Regions from separate parts of the Pseudovibrio sp. JE062 genome, predicted to be linked through region 3. Evidence: predicted binding sites of a transcription regulator. Region 3 holds the regulator's gene; each other region holds the start of a gene.
What was found. The regulator PhoB, encoded in region 3, activates phosphate uptake and scavenging genes when phosphate is short. The targets are predictions, from matches to a motif close to TGTCATNNANCTGTCAT.
Positions count from the first base shown of each region.

Region 1: a site for PhoB is predicted at 4,290-4,306, ahead of phnC (phosphonate ABC transporter ATP-binding protein). Genes of this name have one in related genera too.
Region 2: a site for PhoB is predicted at 2,699-2,715, ahead of phnF (phosphonate metabolism transcriptional regulator PhnF). Genes of this name have one in related genera too.

Region 1 is NZ_DS996805.1:150,529-157,353, reverse strand. Features, by position in the region: gene phnE (phosphonate ABC transporter, permease protein PhnE) at 77-1,441, opposite strand; gene phnE (phosphonate ABC transporter, permease protein PhnE) at 1,453-2,328, opposite strand; gene phnD (phosphonate ABC transporter substrate-binding protein) at 2,425-3,351, opposite strand; gene phnC (phosphonate ABC transporter ATP-binding protein) at 3,393-4,238, opposite strand; gene PJE062_RS00670 (helix-turn-helix transcriptional regulator) at 4,591-5,034, shown strand; gene PJE062_RS00665 (hypothetical protein) at 5,110-5,364, shown strand; gene PJE062_RS26255 (hypothetical protein) at 5,357-5,848, shown strand; gene PJE062_RS00660 (GNAT family N-acetyltransferase) at 5,815-6,498, opposite strand; gene PJE062_RS00655 (hypothetical protein) at 6,710-6,825, shown strand, end outside.
Region 2 is NZ_DS996812.1:132,971-139,795, reverse strand. Features, by position in the region: gene PJE062_RS19455 (FCD domain-containing protein) at 1-193, shown strand, start outside; gene PJE062_RS19450 (CYTH and CHAD domain-containing protein) at 391-1,944, shown strand; gene phnF (phosphonate metabolism transcriptional regulator PhnF) at 1,952-2,692, opposite strand; gene phnG (phosphonate C-P lyase system protein PhnG) at 2,881-3,351, shown strand; gene phnH (phosphonate C-P lyase system protein PhnH) at 3,353-3,985, shown strand; gene PJE062_RS19430 (carbon-phosphorus lyase complex subunit PhnI) at 3,989-5,104, shown strand; partial or broken gene PJE062_RS19425 (alpha-D-ribose 1-methylphosphonate 5-phosphate C-P-lyase PhnJ) at 5,101-6,013, shown strand; gene phnK (phosphonate C-P lyase system protein PhnK) at 6,013-6,810, shown strand; gene phnL (phosphonate C-P lyase system protein PhnL) at 6,821-6,825, shown strand, end outside.
Region 3 is NZ_DS996809.1:327,287-334,111, reverse strand. Features, by position in the region: gene pstA (phosphate ABC transporter permease PstA) at 1-574, shown strand, start outside; gene pstB (phosphate ABC transporter ATP-binding protein PstB) at 627-1,430, shown strand; gene phoU (phosphate signaling complex protein PhoU) at 1,466-2,170, shown strand; gene phoB (phosphate regulon transcriptional regulator PhoB) at 2,391-3,086, shown strand; gene PJE062_RS13940 (GNAT family N-acetyltransferase) at 3,164-3,634, shown strand; gene PJE062_RS13935 (GcrA family cell cycle regulator) at 3,731-4,291, opposite strand; gene PJE062_RS13930 (aspartate aminotransferase family protein) at 5,109-6,311, shown strand; gene argF (ornithine carbamoyltransferase) at 6,308-6,825, shown strand, end outside.

The DNA of each region.
Region 1 (6,825 bases), on a different contig from region 3:
ACCACAAAACAGCACTCAAAACAAAAGGGCAGCCACTTATGTGACTGCCCTCTTCAATCAAAACCGTGTTTGAGACTTAAGCTTGTCCCTCAATCAACTTCCGGCGCAACCATCCCGAGAGCTGATCCATCAGCATCACAACAATAATAATGAGGAAGATAAGGTAGAGCGTGTTCTCCCAATCCTGGCGCGTGCGCATTGTCTCAATCAGCTTGAGGCCGATGCCCCCTGCTCCCAGAGCCCCAATCACAGTCGCGCTGCGGGTGTTACTCTCCAGATAGTAAAGCATCTGAGAAATGAAGAGTGGCAGGATTTGCGGAAACAGTCCGAACCGATATTTCTGAACCGGAGAAGCGCCCGTTGCCTGAACACCCTCAGCCTGCTTTTTATCCGCGTTCTCGATCGCTTCAGAAAACAACTTACCGAATGTCCCCGTATCCGTGAAGAAGATCGCAAAGATACCGGAGAGAGGCCCCAACCCAAACGCGCGGATAAAGATCAGTGACCAGATCAGCATGTCAACTCCGCGCAGGAAGTCGAAGAACCGCCGTACACCAGTCCGCGCCAATCTAACCGGATTCACATTCGCCGCAGCAGCAAACGCCAATGGCAAAGCCAGAATGCCAGCAATCAATGTCCCAACCACAGCCATGATCAAAGTCTGCAGCAAAGCAAAATAGACTTCGCCATGTTGCCACTCACTATTTGTCCAAAACTCACTGAACATAAAGCGCAGGTTGGAGATGTCCGGATCAATCCTGTCAGAAGAGAATGCCAGCGAAAGCAGCTCCCCCGAGCTCAGCCCATTCAGCTTGCTGTCAAAATCAAACCAGAAGTTCTCCCAGCCCACAAAGTAGCGATGCACCTCAACCTTGCTCTTCGTCAGCCAGATACGGGTATATAAAGAGGGACGCGCATTCACTTGCGTCTTGGAAACCTTAAGCCAGTCAGCCTCCGTACCAGAAACAAACTGCGGCACACCATCTCCAACCTTGAACACAAAGTCCTGCTCATAAGAAGGATGGGTGTAGGTCACCAACCCATCGCCAAACCGCAGCACCCCATCACCGCCAAGATCAATGGTGGTTTGACTGCCAGACTGCGCAATCCAGTTCGGCTGCTCTTTATATTTAGAGCGCCGATTACCCTCCAGGCTCACAACAAAGCCCTGATCCGCTTTTTTGAACTGATACTTCGCATGCACTTTGTGAGCATAAGCATCCAGCGCAAACAACTGCGCCATGTCCCCGCGAGCTTTTTCAATCACGCCCGGCACGCCGAAAGCAAAAAAGCAAATCACGAGATAGACAATAACGAGCAGAGAAAGCCCGGGCCCTAACAGTCGCTTTTTCCATCCCTGCTCAATGATACCCGGATAAAGAGTATCCAACCGCTGCGCATCATCGGAAAGCGCGGCATCTGATAAACGAATATCTGTCATAGTGCGCTCCCTCAAACCTGACCTGTCTGACCAATCAGCTTCTGCCGCATCCACCCGCTCAGGTAGTCAATGGATGTGATAGAAATGACCAGCATGAAGATAATGACGAGAATGTCGGCACCGTAGTTCCAATCCACCACCATCTTCAGCTCCGCTCCAAGGCCACCTGCCCCTACAAAGCCGAGGATGGCCGAGGCGCGCACATTCACCTCCAGGCGCAGCAGCCCATAAGAAAGAAAGTTCGGCAGCACCTGAGGCAGAATGCCAAAGCGGATTTGCTCCAGCCAGTTGCCACCCACACTGCGGATCCCCTCAACAGCCTTCAGGTCACAATTCTCATTCACCTCAGAAAACTGTTTGGCCAAAGCCCCGATCGTGTGCGTGGTCACTGCAATCACAGCAGCAACTGGGCTCGGCCCAAAGATCAGCACCAGCAAAAGCGCAATCACGATCTCAGGAAACGCACGGAAGATATCCATCACGCGGCGCATGGCACCAACAACAAATCGGTTGCTCACCAGATTACGGCTAGCAACGAAACTCAACGCTCCACCAAGAAAGAAAGCCAGAAGCGTGGAGACCAGTGCAATGTTCACCGTCTCCAGAAGATAAGGGAGGTATTGAAGCACAAGCCCGAAGAGACCAACCAATCCCTTTTCATAGGCCCCGACGAAAAGCTCTACCGGATAATCAAAGAACTTATCCAGCCCGGCCCAAAAACCACCGGAGTTCGCCTCGTCGGCAATGTACAAGCCGCCGAAAATGCTCAAGGCACAAAGCCCAAGCAATGATATTGTATAAAGAGTACGGCGCCGGGCAACTCGCTCATAGGTCTGAGAGATCTCGGCCAGACGGGAAGCTTCGGCAAGCGCCAGATGAGCGGCCACTTCAACATCCTCCAAACAGGAAAAAACTGAGAGCCCTCGCGACCCTCATAAAGAAAGGGCGCGGTGAGATCCGCGCCCTTTAACAATCAATGAGAGTTAGTTAGCTTTTTTCGCTTCAATCTTACGGCGACGCGCTTCAACAATGGTCTTGTAGAAGTCATGGTTCACGTCCACGAAGTCAGCATACTCACCGCCCTGTGCGGAGTAAAAACACTCGGTGTTGTCGGTCACCATGGACTTCAGCGAGGCAACAACCTTCTGCTTCACATCAGCAGGCAAAGACTTGCGCACAACAAGCGGACCATTCGGGATCAAAGGTGACTTCCACACCTGAACCAGATCGGACATATCAACCATGCCCTTATCAACCATCTTACGCAGGTTGCCAGAGGTGTAGCCCTCTTCCCATTCACCAACGCCGGATGCCCAGGTCACACCACCATCAACATCGCCATTCAACACAGCCAGAACGTTCTGCTCATGACCACCGGAGAACTGAGTAGACGCGAAGTACTCATCCAGTTTCAGGCCCATTTCATCAAAAGCAACTGAAGGCACCAGATAACCGGAGGTCGAATTCGGGTCAGCAAAACCCATGCGCTTTCCCTTCATATCTTCCAGCGTTTCAATGCCGGAATCTGCACGCGCCACCATCACGGAGTAATAGCCAGTCGCGCCATCAGTCTGCTTGGTGGTCAACACAGGCTCAACCGCATCCGGAGCAGAAAGGTAAACTGCAGAATAGCCAGAAGCGCCAAGCTCAGCATAATCCAGGTTTCCGCCCTTCAGGCCCTCAATGGTGCCAGCATAGTCCGCTGCCGGAAAAAGCTTGACCGGAACACCAAGAAGCTTTTCAAAACGATCAACCAGACACTGGTTGGAACGAAGACGATCCGCTTCGTTTTCACCACCAAGAATACCAATGCGGAACTCGGTGATTTTCTCTTCAGCCAGAGCCACAGGCGCAGCAAGAAGGGTTGTGCTGACAGCAAGAGCTGCAGCAACTTTAGCGACGATTTTCATCAGAGCACTCCAATATCAGAATAAAAATCTAAAACCCGCTGCTACTCAGCAGCAGAGACGACAGGTGAAACCTCACGTGTCGCCAGTTCCAGGGCAGCGATCTTTGCACCTTCGCTGCCAAGAGACGTAGAGGTCATCCCCTCCTCAAAGCTCTCATCTGCACCGTAAATCTCACGGGCAACGCTGGTAGAAAGCTCATCCGGCTTCCCATCAAACACAATCTCACCGTCACGCATGCCAATCGCGCGGTCGCAGTAGTTGCGAGCTGTATCAAGAGTATGGAGGTTACAAATAACTGTCAGACCATCTTCGGTGTTGATCGCCTTCAGCGCATCCATCACCACCTGCGCATTCATCGGGTCAAGCGACGCAATTGGTTCATCCGCCAGCAGCATTTTCGGCTCCTGCATTAAAGCACGAGCAATCGCCACACGCTGCTGCTGACCACCAGAAAGATTTTCGGCCCGCTTCAAAGCCGTTTCAGCAATACCCAAACGCTCAAGCTTCAAAAGAGCCTGCACCCGTTCTTCCCGGGTGAACAGCTTGAGCATGCTGGAAACAGTGCCATGGGCATTGAGCCGACCAAGCATCACATTGGTCAGAACATCAAGCCGTGGCACAAGGTTGAACTGCTGAAAGATCATTGCACAGTCACGCTGCCATCTGCGCTTATGCGCACCCTGTAGAGCCAGCACATCCACACCATCAACAAGAACCCGCCCGTCAGTGGCAGGGGTCAGCCGGTTGATCATCCGCAGCAAGGTGGACTTGCCTGCACCAGAGCGACCAATGATGCCGATCATCTGAGGCTTCTCGACAATAAAGCTTGCGCCTTTTACGGCAACATGCGCCCCAAATTCTTTTCTAACGCCTTCAAACTGGATCAAGAGTTCAACCCCGGTGCCTGTTAAAATTTCACGTACTAGGCACACGCGATTGTTACAGACAAATGACGCCTCTCCTCAAACCCACCCCGTCAAAAAACCGTCACACCCCACCTCCCCAACCTAGCTGGCAAAACAAGCGATCCATTACGTTTTTGTGACAGAGAGGGGAAATGCATCAGCGCGCAGACGCACCTGCGAGATATGCGGAGCTAGAAGAAGAATCGAAGATATGAATTAAGAAAAATCAGCTTCTTGCTTTCAGCCGATCACTCACACAGCAACTGGACATTGCGTTGCCGCCTGACACGGCATAATATCAATACATATTGCATAAAATTAATACTATGAAGCCATGAAACCAAACGAACGTCTTAGAACTGCTCGCTTCAATGCGGGCTTTAAAACAGCTTCGGCTGCCGCCAGATCTCTTGGTGTCAATGTGAGCACCTACTCAAGTCATGAGAATGGCTCCAGGTCCTTTGGCCAGGAAGAAGCGACCCATTATGCGCGCCGCTTCAAAACATCTCCTCAGTTCCTGCTGTTCGGGGAAGACCAGATACTCACGGACACAAAACCAAACGCTGAGAACCTGACACACAGCCTTCTGGGAGAAATTGCAAACGATCCTAACAGGCCCCAAACAGATAAACTTGACTTGGAGTTATTCTTACAGTCTTTTGAAGAAGGAATAAGACTCGAAGAACAGATTCTTGAAGGAAGGGGCAGCATAAGAGATTTATCTATTATAGTTGAAAATATATACAACGCAGCGAAGACGAAGAATACTAATAAATGATATTTTTTAACTAACGGATACTGCCTTATAGCTTGATCAGGCGCTCTTATCGGAAGTACCTAAAGAGAGACACATATGGAAAACGAAAGCGCACTATCACTCATCTGGCATCGCCCAACCCTCTCACATAAGGAAGAGGTACTGGACCTTATTAAAACTGCCGAGAAGTTTGACCTGATCACAGCACTTAAGATGATGTGCATTAATCTTTATGATTGCCCCTACATAGATTTACTGAGCGAAAAGCAACAAAAGGAAGTGATCAACGCCTTCCGCCCTGCGCTGGTTCTCGCCTACACACAGCAAAGACAGGAGCAGGAAGTTGCTTGAATATACCGAGAGGCGACCAGCAACAGCACTCATACTCGAAGAATTGAGCACAACGGGCGCACAACTTTTGCACATCTGGAACCAGTCCAATGGCCACCTCTCACCCGAGTTCATTGATTACGCCCGCAAAGTATTGCTCATGGCGCCTCCGGCAACACCGAGTGACAGTCCTGACATTCTAATGATCGGAACCGAGAGCTTCGCACGTCATGTGTTCGGCTCAAAATGGGCGCAGCATCCAACCAGAGCTCGAAAAGCAATGCCGCAAACCTACCGAAAACTGGTGGCGAGCAGTTACTGGAATGCCTATCAAACCAACAAGCCCATCTTTGATTTGATTGGCGCGAACCTTTCCGATGAGAGCTATCGCGAGTATTGCAGATTGATCCTGCCCGTGCATTCACGAGCAGGAATATCTCAGCTTGTTGTATTCACGCAGGAATTACCCAATCAAGCATCGCGCGCTATATCCTCAATCAACTGAGTAAGCGCATAGGAAGGGTTTGCACACAACGCTAACCCTTCAGGAAAATCCCGTGCTGGAACTTCAAAGCGAATTCCATCGGGCTGGCCGACCATCCATCCCCAACGTGCTCCATTTCCATTCAGGAAATCAGCAGGCCGCATCCAGCAATAAATCCAGTCAAGACGCCAGAGATCGAAAGCCAGAAGTTGCGCAAGTTCCATCAATCTTCGCGCATATCCCAGTTTTCTCAGGTCCGGCCTGATCCAAAGATCCCCCAGATACCCAACTTGCCCTGATATACGTTTCGCAATCTCCGGCTGAGCATCTGTCATCTGCACCGGGTTGCCATTCACGTCGTCATATCGCAAGCGCCAATAAGATGCCCAAAAATCAGAGAGCACCATCCCATGCAGCGGCTCCAGCCGAATTGCCGCAAAACCGCAGAACTTCTTTTCACCAGGAAGCCTGAGCCCTATCCAGGCGGCATTCTCTTTACTCTGTCCATTGAGAGAGTGAGCAAAATGAGGTGTAAGCCCTCCCTTGACCTTCGGCAAAGCCTTGGCCGCGTCTGCAAATGAATCTCCCTGTAAAATCTCAAAACCATTTTTTTCAAACTCAGAAATCAGCTTAGCCGCTGCCTGATAGAGCACTAAACGTGCCACCACCATGTCGGTACCTCCAAAGACTCAAAGAGCAAACAGAATCAGATATCCACACTAAACCTAGTGAATTTACCCCCTAAATCTAACAATCAACATACTCTGGCTTTTGTCCAGATTCACGACACAGGACAGCATGTGCAAAATTGATACGTTACGCATTGGGGTAGCGTCTGCGAGAGCAATTTTTTTTAACACTAAATGTGTGAGTTTAAACATCATGACTGACTTTGAAGTAATTAAGCTTCTTCGTGAACATCGAAGAAAACTATCTCGTCTTCCAGCAGGTTCAATTGTCCGTTTCAAAGGCAGCTATCCCGAAGACCTAGGAGAATG
Region 2 (6,825 bases), on a different contig from region 3:
CTATCGCGAAGAGTGGCTTAACGACCATCAGGACATTCTGGACGCCCTTCAGCGCCGCGACCCGCAGGCCGCAAAACAGGCCATGTGGCAACACCTTGAGAACGTCAAGAAGCGCCTTATGGAGCTATCAGACGTGGATGATCCGGCCTTTGATGCCTATCTATTCCAGCAGGATCCACTGACACCCGCGTAACGCGCCAACGGGCATTCATAGAGCACATTTCATAATACCGTTGCCAAATGGGGATTATATCTTTGATAAATTCCCATAGACGTTTTGCACCCTTTACACCGGGTTGCGTTCGCGAGATGTTTACTACGTAAAATCAACAAGAGTGGGATGGAACACGCTTCCACATCGCACGCTGTGCTTAAGGTGGTCCTGCGATCATGCACGAGATTGAGCTCAAACTTTCCGTCGATGAAGCAACACTGGCGCAGCTGATCAAAGCCAAGCCACCCGAAGGCTTTGCTGTCAGCGAACAGTCGACTAAAAAGCTCCGTTCAGTCTATTACGACACACCAGACCATACGCTCAAAAAAGCACGTATTTCCCTAAGAACTCGCCACAATGGAACCAACTGGCTGCAAACCATCAAGCAAGGCGGCAGCATGCAGTCCGGGCTCTCCAAAAGGATTGAGCTTGAATTGCCCATTGGCGGGATTGAACCGGACTTTGATGCGATCACAGATGAGGAAGTTCGCCAGAAGCTCTTGTCTTTGCTAGAAGATAAGGACTGGGGCATCCTTTTTGAAACCGCTATTTCCCGCACGCTGACCTACTACACTGACAAAGCCGGAGCGAAGATCGAAGTCGCTTTTGACAGCGGCATTGCCAAAACGAAAACGGATGAGCATCCCATTCACGAAGTGGAACTGGAGCTCATGGAAGGTCCAGTCGAGAGCCTGTACAAACTGGCTGGCGCTCTTATGAAAGATCGACCAATTCTGTTTTCCAACAGCAACAAAGCAGGAATCGGCTACCGGCTGGCAAGTGGTCAACCACCTGAGCTCCCTTCAGAAGCACAGCATTCCAATTATATCGAGCTAGAACCAGAGGAAAGCGCAGGGTCCGCTCTCCAGAAAATCCTTGGCGAATGTCTCAATCAGATCGTCACCAACCGCTCCTGTGTTCTGCAGCAAGACATTTCCGAAGGTCCACACCAACTGCGCGTTGGCCTCCGCCGTTTAAGAAGCGCCTTCAACATCTACAAGGCGGCCTTACCAAACAACGAAATCATCGCTGATCTCGATGCCTCCGCAAAGCAACTGGCAACAACGGCAGGAAATCAAAGGGATATCGATGTGCTGGTGGAAGACATCATCACACCCGTCATTCCTTTGTTACCAGATACGCACTCGGTCGAACCGCTCTTCGAAGCCATCAAATTGGCTCATGTGGAAGCGCAGGTTGAACTGAGGCAAGACCTGATAAATCCGCAACTCAACGGCTTCCTGCTACAGCTGGGGGAACTCTCTCACAGCCCGGCATGGAAAGAAAATCTGGGCCTGACAGACACCAGAAAACTCGACCTGCCGATCCAAACCTTCGCACAAAACGCCCTCTCCAAACGCTGGCGGGCCTGCGAAAAGCGTGCAGAGAACCTGCAGGATCTTACGATTGAGCAACGCCATGATCTGCGAAAAGCGCTCAAAAAAATGCGTTACACTGTTGAGTTCTTCCGCTCACTCTACGAGCCAGAAGATTTACGCATTTTCCTTAAGTGCCTGAAGCGCCTGCAAAATACCTTCGGCTACCTGAATGATGTAGCCATGGCGGACCGTCTCGTCGCGATGAAGCTTCCGCAATCTTTACAAAACAACGAAGTCTCAACAGTCATCGGCTTCGTCGCTGGCTGGCATCAGGCCCGTGCTGACAACGCATGGCTGGAAGCACAGGAACGCTGGAACGCAGCTGTAGAAGCTCCAAAATATTGGCTATGATCTAAGCTCAATTATTTCTGACAGTCAGATGCATCCGGTCAGCAGCCACATAAGCCCGACCGATTTGTATAGGCACACCGCTCGCATTCACATTGGTGGATTCCATTACGAGCACTGGAGATCCCTCGGAGATCTTGAGCAGTTCCGCATTGTGCGCACTACAAAGAGCCGCAGTAATCCGCGTTTCTTTGCGTCGGTAATCGCCGAAACCATACTTCTCCATGATCTTGGTGATTGAGTTGGTCTCTCGCAAATCTGCAGGCAGGTTTGGGAAACGTGACACCTCAAACCAGCGCGTTCCTGCGATAATTGGCGTCCCATCGGCATAGCTCACAGACTCGCATTTAAATAGCGCCGTACCAAGGTCAACCTCCAGCAATTCAGCGGTGTAAGCATCTGCACCCACCTCTGTTGTGCGGAAGATATCCCCATAAACCTCTTGCGCCTGACCCGACAAATTCTCCGAAAAACGCGTGCGTGGACCGATGGGATAAACCAGCGGTGCCCGGGCAACAAAGGTGCCCCGCCCCTGATCTGAGCGCAGAAAACCTTCTTCAATCAGCGTTGAAATCGCGCGCCGAACGGTGTGGCGGTTCACCTCAAAACTTTGAGCAAGCTCTTGTTCTGTAGGAATTTTCTCGCCTTCAGAAACCTCAGCACGCGAAAGCTCTGTGCGCAGCACTTCTGCAATCTGCTTCCACATTGCAACGCCGGCACGCCGCTCAATTGGAGAAAAATCAAATTTCATCGGATTCGTCATGTCTTCGTCATGAAACAACACTACTCAGTTGGCGAGTAAAATATTTGTCTATACAACTAGACAACATTCATTCTAGCTTAGCAACCAAATTCAGACGCGCAGACCAACCTCCTGATCAAAGCGTCACCACACAATGCCAGAGAACCAGCGTGTTCCTGAAAGTCAAAGGGGCTGAAATGACGGCAAGTTCGCTCAAAGAGCATTCACCCGAAATTGCAGCTAGGCAGAATGCCATGGGTATTCTGGCCAAGGCCTCAGCACAAGATCTTGCTGAAGTCTGGAGCAACCTCGGTCTGGAACCGAGCTACACCGTTATCCGACCAGCAGAAATCGGATTGGTGATGGTTCGTGGCCGCGCAGGCGGCACCGGAGCTCCCTTCAACATGTGCGAAGCAACCGTCACCCGCTGTGTCATCGCCCTTGAAGACGGCACCACCGGGTTTGGTCAGGCGCTCGGCAGAGACAAGCAAAAAGTTCTGCAAGCCGCACTGGTCGATGCTCTCTGGCAACAGCCCAAACACCGTGAGCTGATTGAAGCAAAAGTTCTTCAGCCACTAGCAAATGCTCAGGAGCAAGCTGAAAACGAAACACGCGCTGAAGTCGCCGCCACCAAAGTAGACTTCTTCACCATGGTACGGGGAGAATGACATGAGCACGCAAACCGCAACTTCAATCTTTGCAAAAGCGCCCGCTCCCGGCTTTGCAGATCCAGTCCATAACGCCCAGTCTGTCTTCCGTTCCACCATGAACGCATTGGCACAGCCAGGCACAGTACAGCAACTGGATGATCTGACACTCACGCCTCCAGCACCCTTGTCCGTCGCAGCAACTGCACTGGTGCTGACGCTCTGCGATTACGATACGCCGCTATGGCTGGACCCAGCGCTTGCAGCAGATGAGAGCGTCAAAAACTACATCCGCTTCCACACAGCTGCTCCCTTTGTTGAAAGCCCTGCAGATGCAGCATTCGCATTGGTTTCAAACACTAAGCTCTTACCAGCCATCGCAAGCTTCTCCGCAGGAACCGCTGAGTATCCGGACCGCTCAACAACAATCATCCTGATGGTCGACGAACTGACCGAAGATACCGGCGTCACCCTCAAAGGCCCGGGCATCAAAACCGCGAAGCAGTTCAGTATCACGCCTACACCAGCAACCTTCTGGCAGCAGATGCAAGACAACAGCACGCTTTATCCGCTCGGCATCGACGTCATCTTCGCTGGAGCCAATCAGGTCGCAGGCCTGCCGCGCTCTACGAAAATCACCAGTTTGGAGGCTTAACCCATGTATGTTGCTGTAAAAGGTGGCGAAAAAGCTATCCGAAACGCCCACAAACTCATGGCGAGGGATCGCCGTGGTGATACCAGCATCCCATCCCTGAGCCTCAAGCAAATCTCCGAGCAGCTCTACCTCTCAGTCTCCCGCGTGATGGCAGAAGGCTCACTGTACGACGCAGAGCTGGCAGCGCTGGGCATTAAGCAATCCCGCGGCGACCTTATCGAAGCTGCCTTCCTGATGCGCGCCTACAGAACCACCCTGCCACGCTTCGGCTACTCCAAACCAATCGACACGGCAAAGATGCTGATCCGTCGCCGCATTTCTGCAACTTACAAGGATCTCCCAGGCGGACAGCTGCTTGGCCCGACCTTCGACTACACTCAGCGCCTGCTCGATTTCAAACTGGCCGCAGATGGTGAAGCACCAGCGCCAGAAACTCAGGAGTTCGAGAAGGAAGAGGTCGTTCCTCGCGTTACCGATCTTCTCAATGACGAAGGCCTGATTGAAGAAGACGAGCCACGCGCACCAGATGCACCGGTTGGCGACATCACCCGCGAACCACTCACCTTCCCGGCTGATCGTGATCTGCGCTTGCAGAACCTCGCCCGCGGAGACGAAGGCTTCTTGCTGGCTCTAGGCTACTCCACCCAGCGCGGTTTTGGCAGAACTCACCCATTCGCAGGCGAAATCCGCCTGGGAGAAGTCGAGGTTGACTTCTTCATGGAAGAACTCGGTTTCGAAGTACCGCTAGGCACCATGACAGTCACCGAATGTCAGATGATCAACCAGTTCAAAGGCTCAGCTTCCGCACCACCGCAGTTCACCCGTGGGTATGGTCTGGTGCCGGGTCAGGGCGAACGCAAAGTCATGGCCATGGCTCTGGTGGACCGCTCGCTACGCGCTGAGGAACTAGGCGAAGAGATCGACTCCCCAACACAGGATCAGGAGTTCGTCCTCTCCCACTCAGACAACGTTCAGGCCACCGGCTTCGTTGAGCACCTCAAGCTACCGCACTACGTGGACTTCCAGTCAGAGCTGGAGTTGATCCGCAAGGTTCGCAAGGAGTGGCAGGAAAAGCGCGAAGCAGCTGAACATGAACTCGTTGCGGAGGCAGCACAATGAACGAGCACGTTGAGACACAAGGCATCTCCGGCGAGCACTACAACTTCGCTTATCTGGATGAGCAAACCAAACGCATGATCCGCCGCGCAATCCTCAAAGGCATTGCTATCCCCGGCTATCAAGTCCCCTTCGCCGCCCGCGAAATGCCAATGCCATACGGCTGGGGCACCGGCGGTGTGCAGGTCACTGCGGCAGTCATCGGCAAAGACGATTGCCTGAAGATGATCGATCAGGGCTCCGACGACACCACAAACGCTGTCGCCCTGCGCAACTTTTTCGTTGAGACCACAGGCGTGGAGACGACCACCAAGACCAAAGACGCCAGCATCATCCAGACGCGTCACCGCATTCCGGAAGACACGCTGACCAAGGATCAGGTGCTGGTCTATCAGGTTCCAATCCCGGAGCCTCTCCGCTTCCTCGAGCCTCGCGAAACTGAAACCCGTAAGATGCATGCACTGGAAGAATACGGCCTCATGCATGTGAAGCTCTACGAAGACATCGCCAAGTTCGGCCACATCGCAACCGCCTACGCCTATCCGGTCATGGTGCAGGATCGCTATGTGATGGACCCATCCCCGACACCAAAGTTCGACAACCCGAAGATGGACCAGATGGAAGCCCTCCAGTTGTTTGGAGCTGGCCGCGAAAAGCGCATCTACGCCATTCCCCCCCCACACCAAGGTGGTGAGCCTCGACTTTGAAGATCATCCCTTTGAAGTCACCAAGTTCGAACAACCCTGCGCCATTTGTGGAGCAGAAGGCGTCTATTTGGATGAGGTCATTCTGGATGATGACGGCAACCGCATGTTCGTGTGCTCTGACAGTGATTTCTGCGAGGACCGCCGCGAAGCAGGCCATGTTGGTCACCTGGGAACCAACCCGCTGGAAGCAGAAGGAAACGACTAATGTCTCTGCCTATTCAAAGCACTGAAGACCTTCCACTGCTACAGGTCAGCAACACAACAAAGCTCTATGGCGGTCGCATTGGCTGTAAAGATGTCAGCTTCGACCTCTATCCGGGTGAGGTGCTTGCCATCGTGGGTGAGAGTGGCTCGGGCAAAACAACGCTGCTCAACTGCCTCGCAACGCGCCTCACCCCAACCTCTGGCTCGGTCAACTACCGCAACCGCATGGGCCAGATGCGCAATCTCTATGAGATGAGCGAAGCAGAACGCCGTATGCTCATGCGCACTGACTGGGGTTTCGTCCACCAACACCCGGCAGATGGCCTGCGCATGACAGTCTCAGCAGGGGCAAACGTCGGTGAACGCCTTATGGCAGTCGGCGCGCGCCACTACGGCAACATCCGTGACACCGCAACAGACTGGCTTGGCCGCGTTGAGATCGCAGAAGACCGCATTGACGATGACCCACGCGCCTTCTCCGGCGGCATGCGTCAGCGTCTTCAGATCGCACGTAACCTTGTGACTGGCCCGCGCCTTGTGTTCATGGATGAACCAACAGGCGGTCTCGATGTTTCCGTACAGGCCCGCTTGCTGGATCTTCTGCGCGGTCTTGTGGCAGACCTCGGTCTCTCCGTGATCATCGTAACCCACGATCTGGCAGTAGCCCGTCTGCTCTCACACCGTATTCTGGTGATGCGCCACGGCCACGTGATCGAAAGCGGCCTGACAGATCAGGTGCTGGACGACCCGCAAGAGAGCTACACCCAGCTCCTCGTCTCCTCCATTCTGCAGCCTTAAGGACAAGACGATGTC
Region 3 (6,825 bases):
CGCGCCTAAGAACCGCTGGACCCACCTGATTGAGGTGAACATCAACAACCTGGCAGCCGTGCCATCGATCGTCTTCGGTCTGCTTGGTCTGGCAGTGTTCCTCAACGTCTTCGGCTTGCCGCGATCCGCGCCGGTCGTCGGCGGTATGGTGCTGGCGCTCATGACGCTGCCAACCATCATCATCGCCTCCCGCGCAGCCCTTCAGGCCGTGCCGCCTAGCATCCGCGAAGCTGCACTGGGTGTTGGAGCTTCCCGCTTGCAGGCCGTGTTCCACCATGTGCTGCCACTGGCAATGCCGGGTATATTGACTGGAACTATCATCGGCATGGCACAGGCATTGGGCGAAACCGCACCGCTTCTCATGATCGGCATGGTGGCTTTCATCGTCGATATCCCGGCAAGCCCGGTGGATCCGTCGACCGTGCTGCCGGTTCAGATCTTCATGTGGGCAGACTTCCCCGAACCGGCCTTCCAGCAGAAAACCTCTGCCGCGATCATGGTGCTGCTCGGCTTCCTGATCTCGATGAATGCAATCGCAATCGTCCTTCGTAAACGTTTTGAGCGCCGCTGGTGATTTGAAAGGCAAGATCATGGCATTGGAAATGACCACAGACACCGAGAGTGCAATGGATACAACAATAAGCGCGCCACCAGCCGTATCAGCTGAAGGCGAAACGCTCAAAATGCGTGGCCGTGACGTAAAAGTGTTTTACGGCGACAAGCAGGCCCTGCATGGTGTGGATCTGGATGTGCGCAAAAATCAGGTGACCGCGCTGATCGGTCCATCCGGTTGCGGCAAGTCCACCTTCCTGCGCTGCCTCAACCGCATGAACGACACCATCGATATCTGCCGCGTGGAAGGTGACATCCTTCTCGACAACGATGACGTCTACGACCCACGCATTGATGTAGTGGAACTGCGTGCCCGCGTTGGCATGGTGTTCCAGAAGCCGAACCCGTTCCCGAAGTCCATCTTTGAGAACGTGGCTTACGGCCCACGCATTCACGGTCTGGCACAAAGCAAGGCCGATCTGGAAGAGATCGTCGCCAGCTCCCTGCAGCGCGCCGGTCTGTTTGAGGAAGTGAAAGACCGTCTGGATGAGCCGGGAACCGGACTCTCCGGTGGTCAGCAGCAGCGCCTGTGCATCGCGCGCGCAATCGCTGTGTCTCCGGAAGTGATCCTGATGGATGAGCCATGTTCTGCGCTTGACCCGATCGCCACCGCAAAAGTGGAAGAGCTGATCGACGAGCTGCGCCAGAACTACACCATCGTGATCGTAACCCACTCCATGCAGCAGGCAGCGCGTGTTTCGCAGCGCACTGCATTCTTCCACTTGGGAACACTGGTGGAAGAGGGGCTGACCAACGACATCTTCACCAACCCCAAAGACCAGCGCACGCAGGATTACATCACTGGCCGTTTCGGTTAAAAATAATAGGCAAGGAGGTCTAAGGAGATCATCCGATGAAAGATCATATCGTCTCGTCCTTCAATGAAGAACTGAAAGAGTTGGCCGGTCGTGTCGTCGAAATGGGCGGCCTCGCAGAAACGCTGGTACATGATGCGGTCAGCGCACTGCTGCGACAGGACCGCGAGCTGGCAACCCGCACCATTGCGGCGGACAGGCGCCTCGACAACATGCAGGCCGAGCTGGAAGAGCTGTGCATCTCCGTGATCGCACGCCGCCAGCCGATGGCAAGCGATCTGCGCGACATCATCGCCGCCATGCGCATCTCCAACGATCTGGAGCGCGTTGGCGACATGGCCAAGAACATTGCAAAGCGGACGCTCGCAATTGAGAGTGAGTTCAACAACAAGCAGCTTGCTGTCGGCGTGGAGCACATGTCTGATCTGGCGCTGGAACAGCTCAAAGCCGTTCTGGATGCCTACACCTCCGGTGATTTGGAAGTCGTCCAGCGCGTACATCTGCGCGATGATGAGGTCGATGCGCTGTACACCAGTCTGTTTCGTCAGCTGCTCACTTACATGATGGAAGATCCACGCTCTATCACCATGTGCGCCCACCTGCTGTTCTGTGCAAAGAACATTGAGCGCATCGGTGACCATGCGACCAACATTGCCGAGAACATCTACTACATGATCTCCGGAAATCAGCTTCCGGCTGATCGTCCAAAAACGGACGAACTGGCAGACAGCAGCGCTGTCTGAGACGTGCCGCTCTCCGGGAAGCTGCAAGCCCGGAAGGCGACCACGTTGAACAAGGTTTGGAGTGCCGGGTTCATTATGCGGCACTTCATGTGTCAAATCAGAGGGCGGCTTCGCGTTTCTGATAAGAAAAGACGCAACTACAAAAGGTTAAAGTGGTTTACATGCACAGTGATGACGGTAAACTGCTTTACAACAGAAGGTGCAAAGAGAGCACTAGGGTATGCCTAAGATACTGATTGTAGAAGACGAAGAACCGTTAAGCCTGCTGCTGAGATACAATCTCGAAGCGGAAGGCTACAATGTCGACGTATGCGCAAGAGGAGATGAGGCAGAACTCCTGCTGCAGGAAAGCCAGCCGGACCTGCTCTTGCTGGACTGGATGCTGCCCGGCCTCTCCGGTATCGAGCTTTGCCGCCGTCTGCGGGCACGTTCAGAAACCGAACGCATGCCAATCATCATGCTCACAGCGCGTGGTGAAGAGTCTGAACGCATTCGTGGTCTGGCAACCGGAGCGGATGATTACGTCGTCAAACCTTTCTCCATTCCGGAGCTTATGGCCCGCGTGCGAGCGATCTTCCGCCGTGCATTGCCGGAAGTTGTCTCCACCATGCTCAAGTCCGGTGATATTGAGCTGGACCGTGAAACCCACCGCGTACGCAGAACTGGCCGTGAAATCCACCTCGGCCCAACCGAGTTCCGCCTGCTGGAGTTCCTCATGAGTGCTCCGGGCCGCGTCTACTCCCGCGAGCAACTGCTCGACGGTGTGTGGGGACATGATGTTTACGTGGATGAGCGCACTGTCGACGTCCATGTGGGCCGCCTGCGCAAAGCCATCAACAAGGGCCGCATGAAAGACCCGATCCGCACCGTCCGCGGCGCCGGATACGCTTTCAACGACCAGTTTGCTGTCGGGTAATCGATTTCTGCTATATGCGCATTATGAAACTGCATCTCTGATCCGGAGATGCAGACTAAAAACAATGCGGATAACAAATGAAAATCAAGACGGTTGATAGAGCAACCGCTCATATCTACGACAATCTCTGCCAGGCTTACGAGGCAGAGTTCTCGCCTCTCACGCACAAACAGCCTGACGCCAACGGCCTGTTCGCCAAGGACACGCTGCTGGAAGGCAACATCACCGGCTATCTGGTGTACAGCAACGACCTCCCGGCAGGACTGGCGGCCATCAAGCAGGAGGAGCAGGAGGGGTTCGAAGTCTGCGAGTTCTACGTCGTGCCTTACTACCGCCGACACAAGCTGGGCCTGCAGTTTGCCAGCGCGCTGTTTGATCAGATGCCCGGCAACTGGCAAATCAAACAGATTGAAGGCGCTGACCACGCCACCGCCTTCTGGCGCGCTGTGGTGAACGACTACACCTCAGGCCACTATCAGGAAGACAGCTACAACGATCCGTACTGGGGCAACGTCACCCGCCAAACCTTCAGCGCTCAGAAGCACTAAACGCAGTCACAGGCGGATAGTCGTTACAAAACAGGCACTCAGACAGCAAAAAGCCGGGCACTGGACCCGGCTCATAACGCTTGCTGTCAGTCTATTTTAGCTGGCGCGGCGGTTGCGGCGGTCGCTGACTGGCTGATAGGCAATGCTGCGGTGATGCGCGCAATACGGTGTGCCTGCATCTGACTGACGACCGCAGAAGTAGAAGTCTTCAGAACCCGGATCGCCAATTGGCCACTTACAGGTGCGTTCGTTCAATGTCAGGATGGATGCGCGTTCGGAAACCGGAATAAAGATTTCTGCGACTGGGACGGGAGCGATTTCGGTCTCGATCGTTTCAATTGGCTCAACTTTAAGAGCGTTGGCGCCTGCCACTGTTGGCTGAACTTGTCGAGGAGTAGGAGAGGGAGCTGCTGCTGCGACCGCTTCGGTCACTGTCGGTTTAATTGGAGAAGCTGTTCTTGCCGCTGGGGCAGTTGCCTTTCTCGTCTTGGTTGCACCGCCCCCTGATTTAGCACGCCCTGAAAGCCCGAGCCGGTGAACCTTACCAATTACGGCATTTCGGGTCACATTGCCTAGCTCCCCAGCGATCTGGCTTGCGCTTAACCCGTCTGCCCAAAGCTTGGTTAGTAACTCTACACGTTCTGCTGTCCAGCTCATTAAAGGCCCCCGTCTTCCTTCAGTGGCGCGCAAAACAGTATTCGCTCAGCTCGGACGTATCCGAATTTGCCGCTAACCTGAGCGTGTGTGCTTGCAGCGTTCAGTAACTACGAGATGGTGTATAACTCTTATCGCACAGTACTATATCGGCGTTCCTACGAGCAATAACCTCAAAGAATTGAGGTGGGGAAGACTCTGGTTTTCCCCAGAATTGCCGTACTACTACTTACCTATAACAGCCTTCTTGTGGTGGGAGAAGATTATCAATCTAAAGAATAGGAGCTGTTTGTTAAACCAAGTTCCACCGCATTCTTTCCAACACAAAGTAAGAGCTGATAGCGTTACCCCGTTGATATTTAATACATATATTTACCACTGAAAAACAACTAGTAAAAAACACTAGTAAACTACAAATTGCAGTGCAGATGCACTCGCCGAATGACACCTTCATATGACGCGGTACACGCTAGAGGTGTATTGAATAAACCTTAAGAGATATGGAAAAAAACTGGCCAGTGAAGAGGGGATTAGACCTCTACTCCACCATTTAAAAATGCCACAATGTGCCCTTCCTCAGGTAGCAGACCAACCGGAATGCACCGATAGGAAGCACAAAAAGCCGGCTGCCCATTCCTGAACAGGAGTAAGGTATTGCTGGCAATACGTGTTATTGACTGCCCTGAGGGAACGCGGTTTATATGTCGCCTTCCTTACAACCGGACACCTTCGGGTGTTGAATGAAGCGCCAGATGGCGTTTTTTGTTTTTGTAGCAACCAAGATTTTTGAGCAGAGTGCTCAATCCATGAGGAGTGAGAAATGACGACTTCGTCGCTAATGCAGACTTATGCACGTTCAGACCTGGCGTTTGAGCGTGGGGAAGGTGTCTGGCTTTATGCGGCTGATGGTCGACGATACATGGATTGTGCCTCGGGTATCGCCGTCTCCGGCTTGGGTCATGCGCATCCAAAGCTCGTTGAGGCGCTGAAAGGCCAGGCTGAAAAGCTGTGGCACGTCACCAACCTCTACACCATTCCAGAGGGTGAAAAGCTCGCAAAGCTGCTGACAGACAACACCTTTGCGGATGTTGTGTTCTTTACCAACTCCGGTACGGAAGCGACTGAAGGTGCCATGAAGGCAGCGCGTCGCTACCACTTTGCCAAGGGCAATCCGGAAAAGAACCGCATTATCACCTTTGAAAATGCGTTCCACGGCAGAACCATGGCAGCTCTGGCTGCTGGTGGTCAGCAGAAGTATCTGGAAGGCTTCGGTCCAGCACCAGAAGGTTTTGATCAGGTGCCGGCTGGCGATCTGGAAGCAGTCAAAAAGATAGTTGGCCCGGAAACCGCAGCCATCATGCTGGAGCCAGTTCAGGGCGAAGGCGGCATCCGCTCTATGGATCCAGCTTTCCTGAAGGGCTTGCGTGAGATCTGTGATGAAAACGACCTGCTGCTGATCTATGACGAGATCCAGACCGGCGTTGGTCGTACCGGCAAGCTCTTTGCCCACGAATGGGCTGGTGTTGCACCAGACCTGATGGCGATCGCAAAAGGCATCGGCGGTGGCTTCCCGATGGGGGCGTTCCTCGCAACCAATGAAGCGGCCAGCGGCATGGTGCCGGGCGTGCATGGCACAACATTCGGCGGCAACCCGCTGGCAATGGCTGTCGGCACTGCTGTTATGGAAACCGTCCTGGAGCCGGGCTTTCTCGAAGCTGTTCAGGAAAAAGGCCTGATGCTGAAGCAAAAGCTGGCCTGCATCGTAGATCAGCACGGCGACGTGTTTGAACTGGTGCGCGGCGAGGGCCTGATGCTTGGCCTCAAATGTAAGGTTCCAAACACCCAGCTGCTGGTTCACATGCGCAACAATGGCTTGCTGCCGGTTGGTGCGGGAGACAACGTGCTCCGCATTATGCCGCCAATGACCATCACCGCTGAAGAAATTGACGTGCTCGCCCAAAAAATTGAAGCCGCTGCTGCGGACATGGAAAACGAGCTGAAAACTGCCGAGACTGCCAAATGACTACACTGACAAAACCACAGCACTTTCTCGATATCAGTGATTTTTCTAGTGACGAACTCCGTCACATCATGGATGTCTCCAAGCAGATCAAATCCACCCGCAATGGTGTTCATCGCGGGCAGGGGCCTCTGGCAGGCAAAGTGCTGGCCATGGTCTTCGAACAGCCATCCACCAGAACCCGCATCTCCTTTGATGTGGGCATGCGCGAGCTTGGCGGCGAAACCCTGATGCTGACCGGTGCAGAAATGCAGCTTGGCCGTGGCGAGTCCATTCCGGACACCGCCCGCGTCCTGTCCCGCTTCGTCGACATGATCATGATCCGTATGCTGGACCATGATGCCGTCAGAGAGCTGGCAGAATATGCGACCGTGCCTGTCATCAACGGTTTGACCAAGATTTCACATCCTTGCCAGATCATGGCAGACATCATGACCTTCGAAGAACACCGCGGAAGCATTAAGGGTAAAACCGTTTCCTGGGTGGGTGACAGCAACAACGTTCTTTATTCCTGGAT